Regions from separate parts of the Margalitia sp. FSL K6-0131 genome, predicted to be linked through region 2. Evidence: predicted binding sites of a transcription regulator. Region 2 holds the regulator's gene; the other holds the start of a gene.
The links. Region 2 encodes CtsR, which represses protease genes until heat stress. Its sites were predicted from a motif close to ATGGTCAATAAAGGTCAAACA; they were not measured.
Positions count from the first base shown of each region.

Region 1: NSQ59_RS17750 (ATP-dependent Clp protease ATP-binding subunit) is a predicted target of CtsR. The motif match lies at 1,540-1,560, and genes of this name have one in related genera.

Region 1 is NZ_JBBOZS010000001.1:3,622,576-3,627,010, forward strand. Features, by position in the region: gene NSQ59_RS17740 (YkvS family protein) at 86-274, shown strand; gene NSQ59_RS17745 (YkvI family membrane protein) at 318-1,361, opposite strand; gene NSQ59_RS17750 (ATP-dependent Clp protease ATP-binding subunit) at 1,695-3,845, shown strand; gene NSQ59_RS17755 (M3 family oligoendopeptidase) at 4,103-4,435, opposite strand, start outside.
Region 2 is NZ_JBBOZS010000001.1:104,781-109,215, reverse strand. Features, by position in the region: gene clpC (ATP-dependent protease ATP-binding subunit ClpC) at 1-54, opposite strand, end outside; gene NSQ59_RS00560 (protein arginine kinase) at 67-1,140, opposite strand; gene NSQ59_RS00555 (UvrB/UvrC motif-containing protein) at 1,137-1,685, opposite strand; gene NSQ59_RS00550 (CtsR family transcriptional regulator) at 1,702-2,163, opposite strand; rRNA gene rrf (5S ribosomal RNA) at 2,600-2,716, opposite strand; rRNA gene NSQ59_RS00540 (23S ribosomal RNA) at 2,944-4,435, opposite strand, start outside.

The DNA of each region.
Region 1 (4,435 bases), 3.5 Mb from region 2:
GAAATTTTCTAATATATGGTGCAAACTGTTAACTAAGTAGATTGAATATTATAAAATTACCTTTTAGTGATAAGGGGAGATGGCATTGAAAAAAGCCGATGTGGGCAATCTTATTGAATTCAGGGATGGATTACAAGGGATTGTTGAAAAGGTAAATGAAAATTCTGTTATAGTTGATTTAACGTATATGGAAAACTATCGTGATCTTGACCTCGAAGAAAAAACGGTTGTAAATCATAAAAACTATAAAATTATTGCAACATCTCATAAGTAAATAAAAGAACCTAGGAAATGATTAATCATTTCTTAGGTTCTTTTTATTTACGGAGCTTATTATAAGGCTTAAACCAAAGAAGAAAAACAAAAAGCAAGCTGAAATAGCCAAATAAAGGATATAAATAGGATAGTAGTGTACCATAATGAAAATAACTAAGACTATAAATAATGATTAAAATAAATGTAAATATCCATCCACGATGAATGGAAATATATTTACTAAATTGTTTTTCCAACCCATAAATATTTCCAATTAATGAAGTAAAAATCTCTCCGAAAATAATTAGTACATATATAAAATAGATGCCGATAAAGGAACTCTTAACAATTGCAGCCATTGGAATTTCATAAAACTGCACATTAGGTAATGTAATGAGGGTAAAGTGACTAGAAACTAAAATCAACGTTAAAAGGATTCCCCCGATGATTCCCCCTAATTTTACGGTTTTTTTATCATTTACTTCTGCTGCAATCGGAACAAGAACAGCTTGCGCTAACGACAAATTAAAAGCGGCATAGGAAAAAGGGGAAACAACCGCCTTCCATAAATGAAGATCCTCTGGTATATTCATAAAATATTGAACAAATTGCCAATGAGTAATTGATTTTGTCATTACAATAAAATTAAATAAAAGCATAATGGGGACAACGAAGGTATTCACTGCAAATATCCCTTTTGAACCAACGGCCATCACTAGAATTGTAAGACCAATAGTAAAAAAAACTCCTACCCATTTTTCTAAGGCTAATTCCTGCTGAAAAACAGCACCTGCTCCAGATAACATCACTGCACAAACACCTAACAACATGATCATCATAAAAATGTTCATGAATTTAGCTAATATTGGTCCAAACAAATATTCATTTAATTCTTCGTATGAATTAGCTTTTAGATCAATTGCTTTCACCATTAATTTTGATCCTAAAAGGATAAACAAATACCCCGCTGCTAATATGGCGAAAAACCCAACAAAACCGTATTTAGTAAAAAACTCAACAATTTCTTTACCAGTTGCAAATCCTGCTCCGATCACTGTTCCAACATAGACAGCCGCAACTTGCAAAGCACCAACCCACTTAGTCACATTGCATCTCCTTTCAAATAAACGACACTATTAAAAGATATGTACAAGTTGTCTAAAATAAGACAAGCAATTAATGAAAAAGAAATAATAATCGTATTTTGTATATGGAAAATTTTATTAGTCAAAAATAGTCAAAAATGGTTTACAAATCGTTTTGGTTGATGTATACTGATTTCACAAGGTCAAAGTTGGTCAAATAACTCCTTGTTAATCAAATTCATAAATATTTTTTTGAAGGGTTTGATCTATTAAACCTTTTTCTTATAATTAATTAGTCAAAGTTAGTCAATGTCAAATTTATTGTTTTTCTTTCTTTAAGGAGGAATGATTTGAATGTTATGTCAAAAATGTAATCAAAACGAATCAAATATTCAATTACATGTAAATATTAATGGAAAACAACAAGATATGTATTTATGTTCAACTTGTTATCAACAAGAAAAATCGAAAATTGGTAATCCATTAGGAGGTGCGCCTATGATGAATGGATTTGGTGGTTTTAACGGATTCGGTTCTATTGATGATTTATTTAAAGGATTTGCCGTCCCCGAGAATCAAATGAATGCAACTGTGAAAACCGAAGCCCAAAATGGCGGCGGCGGTTTCTTAGACCAATTTGGCCGTAATTTAACAAATATGGCGAAGGCCGGACTAATTGATCCAGTCATTGGCCGTGATAAAGAAATTAAGCGTGTGGTTGAGATTTTAAATCGCCGAAATAAAAACAATCCTGTATTAATTGGGGAGCCTGGTGTAGGTAAAACAGCGATTGCTGAAGGGCTTGCATTAAAAATTGCGGAAAATGATGTCCCTTCAAAATTAAAAAATAAAGAGGTATATTTATTAGATGTGGCTTCATTAGTAGCTAATACAGGAATCCGCGGTCAATTTGAACAAAGAATGAAACAGCTTATTGCTGAGCTCCAAAGAAGAAAAAATATCTTATTATTTATTGATGAGATTCATTTACTTGTTGGCGCCGGTTCTGCGGAAGGATCAATGGATGCAGGTAATATCTTAAAACCAGCACTCGCACGCGGTGAACTTCAAGTTATCGGAGCAACTACTTTAAAAGAATACCGACAAATTGAAAAAGATGCAGCATTAGAGAGACGATTTCAGCCAGTTCAAGTAAATGAGCCTACATTAGATGAAACTGTTCAAATTTTAAATGGCTTAAAAGCAAAATATGAACAGTACCATGGGGTTTCATTTACAGATGAGGCTATCATGGCTTGTGTCGAGTTATCACATCGTTATATTCAAGACCGTCATTTACCTGACAAAGCAATTGACTTAATGGATGAAGCTGGTTCAAAATTAAACTTAACCATTGATGTAATGAACAAAGAAGATATTCATGCACGTTTAAAAGAAATTCATCAAGAAAAACAAGTTGCACTTGAAAACGAGAAATATGAAGAAGCTGCAAAATTACGTGACGAGGAAGCAAAATTAGAAAAACAACTTGCATCTAATATGGAAAGTGTAAAACCAATAGTGGAAGCTTCTCATATCCAAGAAATCATTGAGAAGAAAACAGGTATTCCAGTTGGTAAGCTTCAAGCTAATGAACAAGAAAAAATGAAAAATCTTGAACAACATTTAGCTGGTAAAGTAATTGGCCAAGAAGAAGCCGTTCGCAAGGTTGCTAAAGCAATTCGCCGCAGCCGTGCTGGACTTAAATCTAAAAATCGTCCAATTGGTTCCTTCTTATTCGTCGGCCCTACTGGGGTTGGTAAAACTGAACTAACGAAAACACTTGCAGAAGAATTATTTGGCACGAAGGATGCCATGATCCGACTCGATATGAGTGAGTATATGGAAAAACACAGTGTTTCTAAATTAATCGGTTCACCTCCTGGATATGTAGGACATGAGGAAGCTGGTCAATTGACAGAAAAAGTACGTCATAACCCATACAGTATCATCCTATTAGATGAGATTGAAAAAGCACACCCTGATGTACAGCATATGTTCTTGCAAATCCTTGAAGATGGACGGTTAACAGATAGTCAGGGACGTACTGTAAGCTTTAAAGATACTGTAATCATTATGACAAGTAATGCAGGCATTGGTGTAAAACCTATTCACGTTGGATTTGGCAACAACGAAGCAATGAAAGAAGCTAGTATTTTAGATTCATTAGGAAGCTTCTTTAAACCCGAATTCCTTAACCGTTTCGATAGTATAATTGAATTTAAAGCATTAGAAAACGAACATTTATTAAAAATTGTAGATATCATGCTTGCTGAGCTTCAAGTAACATTAAAGGAACAACAATTATCTCTTGAAGTTACAGAAGAAGTGAAAGAAAAACTTGCGGAAATGGGTTATCATCCTGCATTTGGTGCAAGACCTTTACGAAGAGTTATTCAAGAACAGCTTGAAGATAGCATTACTGATTTTATTCTTGAGCATCCTGATCAAAAATCATTAATCGCTACGATGAACGAAGAAAAAATTACTGTTGTAGCTAAATAAACACTAAGTTCAGAATGCACAAATGGGTTCTAACCATACTGTTAGTGGTTAGAACCCATTATTTTTTTTATAAAGTAAAAGGAGTCTCAGAGGTAAACGGCACGAAATTTTGCCCAAAGCGCTCGAAATTAGAAGTGAACGGTACGACTTTCTCTTCAAATGGACCGAAACTAACACCGAACTGCCCTATTTGGGTAATTTACACTAGTACCCTTCAAAATAATACCACCCGTTCCTCACGGGTGGTATTATTATTATTATAGTTTTTTATCATCCACTTGATCAAGCCAGCTTTGAATAGTGTCAACCACTGATTCTACACAGCCGTCTTCAAAAGGTGAAATAAGATTTGCTTCTGCAACAAGGCCAGTGAATGATTTGCTTCCACCTTGTTTACATAAATGAAGATAATCTTTCCATGCTTCCTCATGGTTTTCTTGTGACTTTTTCCAGAACTGGAATGCACAAATTTGTGCCAAAGTATAGTCAATATAGTAGAATGGCGAATTATAAATATGGCCTTGTCTTTGCCAGAAGCCTCCGCGGTTTAAATAATCATTGTCATCATAATCACGATGCGGCAAATATTT
Region 2 (4,435 bases):
TTGTGATAATGCAAGAACTTTTTGTGCTCTTTCTGTAAATCGGCCAAACATCATAAGGATCTCCTCCTAACCATTATTCACTTCTTCAAGTTTTAAGCGTTCCCTAATAAGTGAAGCTCTTCTAATATCCCGTTCATGTGGGCGAAGAGGTCCTCCGGCATATTGCTGTAAAAAGCCAGGTTGTGTGAGTATCATCAATTCATTTAGAATACTCTTTGATACGCTTTTAATATACCCCGTGTCAATGCCCAGACGTACATCCGAAAGGCATTGTGCTGCTTCTTTTGATTCGATAATACGGCTATTTGCCAATACACCATAAGAGCGGTATACTCTATCTTCTAATTGTATGTTAGAGGTTTTAATCAATGCTTCTCTTGCAGACCTTTCTTGAGCAATTATTTGATGAACTACACTTGTTAGATCTGCTACAATATCCTCTTCCGTTTTTCCTAACGTCATTTGATTAGAAATTTGAAATATGTTCCCGAGAGCTTCACTGCCTTCACCATATATTCCTCTAACCACTAAACCAAGCTGATTAATGGCCGGAATAATTCGATTCATTTGTTGAGTCAAAATTAAGCCAGGTAAATGAACCATGACGGAAGCTCTCAATCCCGTTCCGACATTGGTTGGACAGCTCGTTAAATAACCAAATTTTTCACTAAAAGCATAGTGAATATGTTCTTCAATTAAATCATCTATACGATTTGCTTTTTCCAATGCATCCTTTAATTGAAGCCCGGGAAAAAGGCATTGAATACGGATATGATCTTCCTCATTAATCATAATACTTACATCTTCATCATTAGTTAAGATGACTGCCCCGTGTGAGGATTCATCAGCAAGATTGGGACTGATTAAATGTTTTTCAACTAAAACCCTCTTTTGTAAAGGTTGTAATTCATCCATTTTTAACAAGTCTATCTGACTATAATCATTTCTTATCAAGTTAAAAATTTCTGTTACTTCCGTTATTATTTTCTTTGCTTGTTCAGGGCTATATATAGTTGGGAAATAATAATCTTTAAAGTTGCGGGCCAAACGAATTCGTGAGCTTAACACAATATCAGAATCTGGTCCATCCTGACTCATCCATGAACTTATCGCTTTATTTAAAAATTTATCAAGAGTCATCGGGCCTCTCCTCCTTCAGAAAGAAGTTTAGCCTCTAAAGCACGAACTTGATCGCGAATTTCTGCAGCTCTTTCGAATTCTTCATTTTGAATAGCAATGTGCAGGTCCGCTCTGAATTGTTGGATTTGCTTCTTAATATGAATGGAACCCCCAATTCTTTTAGGGATTTTACCATGATGCTCATAATTACCACTGTGAAGCCTTTTTAAAATAGGAGTTAATTGTTCTTTAAAAGTCTCATAACAATGGGCACATCCAAACTTTCCAACATTTAAAAATTGTTTAAAGGTCATTTTACAATTTTCACACTGTAAAATTTCATTTCTAGGGAGTGTTTCTTGCTTTGTTTGCTGAAAGATTGGATCATAGCTAAATAATCCCGCTAATAAGTTATTAATTGAAAAACCTGGCTCTCCATCAAACATGAACATTTCACCTTTTTCTTGAGCACATTTTTCGCAATAGTGAAGTTCTGTTTTCTCCCCATTTAAAATCTTGGTAAAGTGTAGAGTCGCCGGGCGCTCGTGACATTCTTGACAAATCATGCCTTACACCTCTCCACTATTTGTATTTCAATGTTATAAGCATTGCCTTTAGCATTCTTGCCCTCAGTTCATCTCTTTCAGGTAAATCGATGTACAATACTGAACGATCCATCACACATAGCATAATTTTTGCTTCTCTCTCGGAAATAACCTCTTCCTCCACTAATCGAATAATTACATCTGTTGCATTAGACTGGGAGACACGGTTTTTAATAAGTAAAATAAGCTGGTCAATTAAATGGGCTTGATCATGACTTTTTACTTTCATGATGCGAATATAACCACCGCCGCCTCTTTTACTTTCCACTACATAGCCTTTTTCTATTGTAAAGCGAGTATTTATTACATAGTTTATTTGAGATGGAACACACTGAAATTTATCGGCAATTTCACTTCTTTTTATCTCTACTATTTCACTGCCATTCATTTCCAAAACTTTCTTTAAGTAATTTTCTATGATGTCAGATATATTTTTCATCAAGTCCACCTCCTTCTCCCGACTTGACTTTGACTATATTTGACATTAATTATACATGATTATTCCAAAAGTGCAAGGGTTTCGATTCTAGCATATGTAGGCGGCGCTTAACACATTGCAATATATCTTATGTGAAATGACAATATTGGTTAACTGTATCGGATATTTCTAAATATCAGTTTCACCAAAGTGCATTTAAAATAAAACATGGAAAGAAAAAGTAAAAAATTATTTTTGTATACTTCTGTAGGTGAAGTTTTGCTTGTTGAAACTAAAAAATGAGGTTTTTATATGATTTAGCATTTATTCTCGTCGGTTTCATCCATAATCTCGCGAATGTATCCACTAATAGCAGCTAATCTCGTGATTCGGGACTATAGAACTATTTTTACCATACAAAAAAGCCACAGAATAATATCTGTGGCTTTCGCTGTTTGCCTGGCAACGCCCTACTCTTGCAGGGGGAGAGCCCCCAACTACCATCGGCGCTGAGAAGCTTAACTTCCGTGTTCGGGATGGGAACGGGTGTGACCTTCTCGCCATAATTACCAGACTATATGAGGTTTGTTCCCTCAAAACTAAATACTGCAGAAGAAGAAGTAAAACTGAGTTTCGCTTTTTTCAATCCAGCTCCAGCGCCTATCGGCTAGTGAATTTCTCCGTCTCCTCCCTACGATAAGTCAACATCAGTTCGTGAACTACCTCACTGTGTTTCCTTTATCTCGAGCCTGCGACTACGAAATTCATACGCCGATGAGCAAGGCGCTTCCACTTTATATTTTGGTTAAGTCCTCGATCGATTAGTATTCGTCAGCTCCATGTGTCGCCACACTTCCACCTCGAACCTATCAACCTGATCATCTTTCAGGGATCTTACTAGCTTGCGCTATGGGAAATCTCATCTTGAGGGGGGCTTCATGCTTAGATGCTTTCAGCACTTATCCCTTCCGCACATAGCTACCCAGCGATGCCTTTGGCAAGACAACTGGTACACCAGCGGTGCGTCCATCCCGGTCCTCTCGTACTAAGGACAGCTCCTCTCAAATTTCCTACGCCCACGACGGATAGGGACCGAACTGTCTCACGACGTTCTGAACCCAGCTCGCGTACCGCTTTAATGGGCGAACAGCCCAACCCTTGGGACCGACTACAGCCCCAGGATGCGATGAGCCGACATCGAGGTGCCAAACCTCCCCGTCGATGTGGACTCTTGGGGGAGATAAGCCTGTTATCCCCGGGGTAGCTTTTATCCGTTGAGCGATGGCCCTTCCATGCGGAACCACCGGATCACTAAGCCCGACTTTCGTCCCTGCTCGACTTGTAGGTCTCGCAGTCAAGCTCCCTTGTGCCTTTACACTCTACGAATGATTTCCAACCATTCTGAGGGAACCTTTGGGCGCCTCCGTTACTCTTTAGGAGGCGACCGCCCCAGTCAAACTGCCTGCCTGACACTGTCTCCCACCCCGATCAGGGGTGCGGGTTAGAATTTCAATACAGCCAGGGTAGTATCCCACCGACGCCTCCACCGAAGCTGGCGCTCCGGCTTCAAAGGCTCCTACCTATCCTGTACAAGCTGTACCAAAATTCAATATCAGGCTGCAGTAAAGCTCCACGGGGTCTTTCCGTCCTGTCGCGGGTAACCTGCATCTTCACAGGTACTATAATTTCACCGAGTCTCTCGTTGAGACAGTGCCCAGATCGTTACGCCTTTCGTGCGGGTCAGAACTTACCTGACAAGGAATTTCGCTACCTTAGGACCGTTATAGTTACGGCCGCCGTTTACTGGGGCTTCAATTCAGAGCTTCGCTTACGCTAACCCCTCCTCTTAACCTTCCAGCACCGGGCAGGCGTCAGCCCCTATACTTCGCCTTGCGGCTTCGCAGAGACCTGTGTTTTTGCTAAACAGTCGCCTGGGCCTATTCACTGCGGCTCTCTCGGGCTTGCACCCTACCAGAGCACCCCTTCTCCCGAAGTTACGGGGTCATTTTGCCGAGTTCCTTAACGAGAGTTCTCTCGCTCACCTTAGGATTCTCTCCTCGCCTACCTGTGTCGGTTTGCGGTACGGGCACCTTTCACCTCACTAGAGGATTTTCTTGGCAGTGTGGAATCAGGAACTTCGGTACTATATTTCCCTCGCTATCACAGCTCCGCCTTCACGGTTACGGGATTTGCCTCGTAACCAGCCTAACTGCTTAGACGCACATAACCAGCAGTGCGCTTACCCTATCCTCCTGCGTCCCCCCATCGTTCAAACGGTGAAGAGGTGGTACAG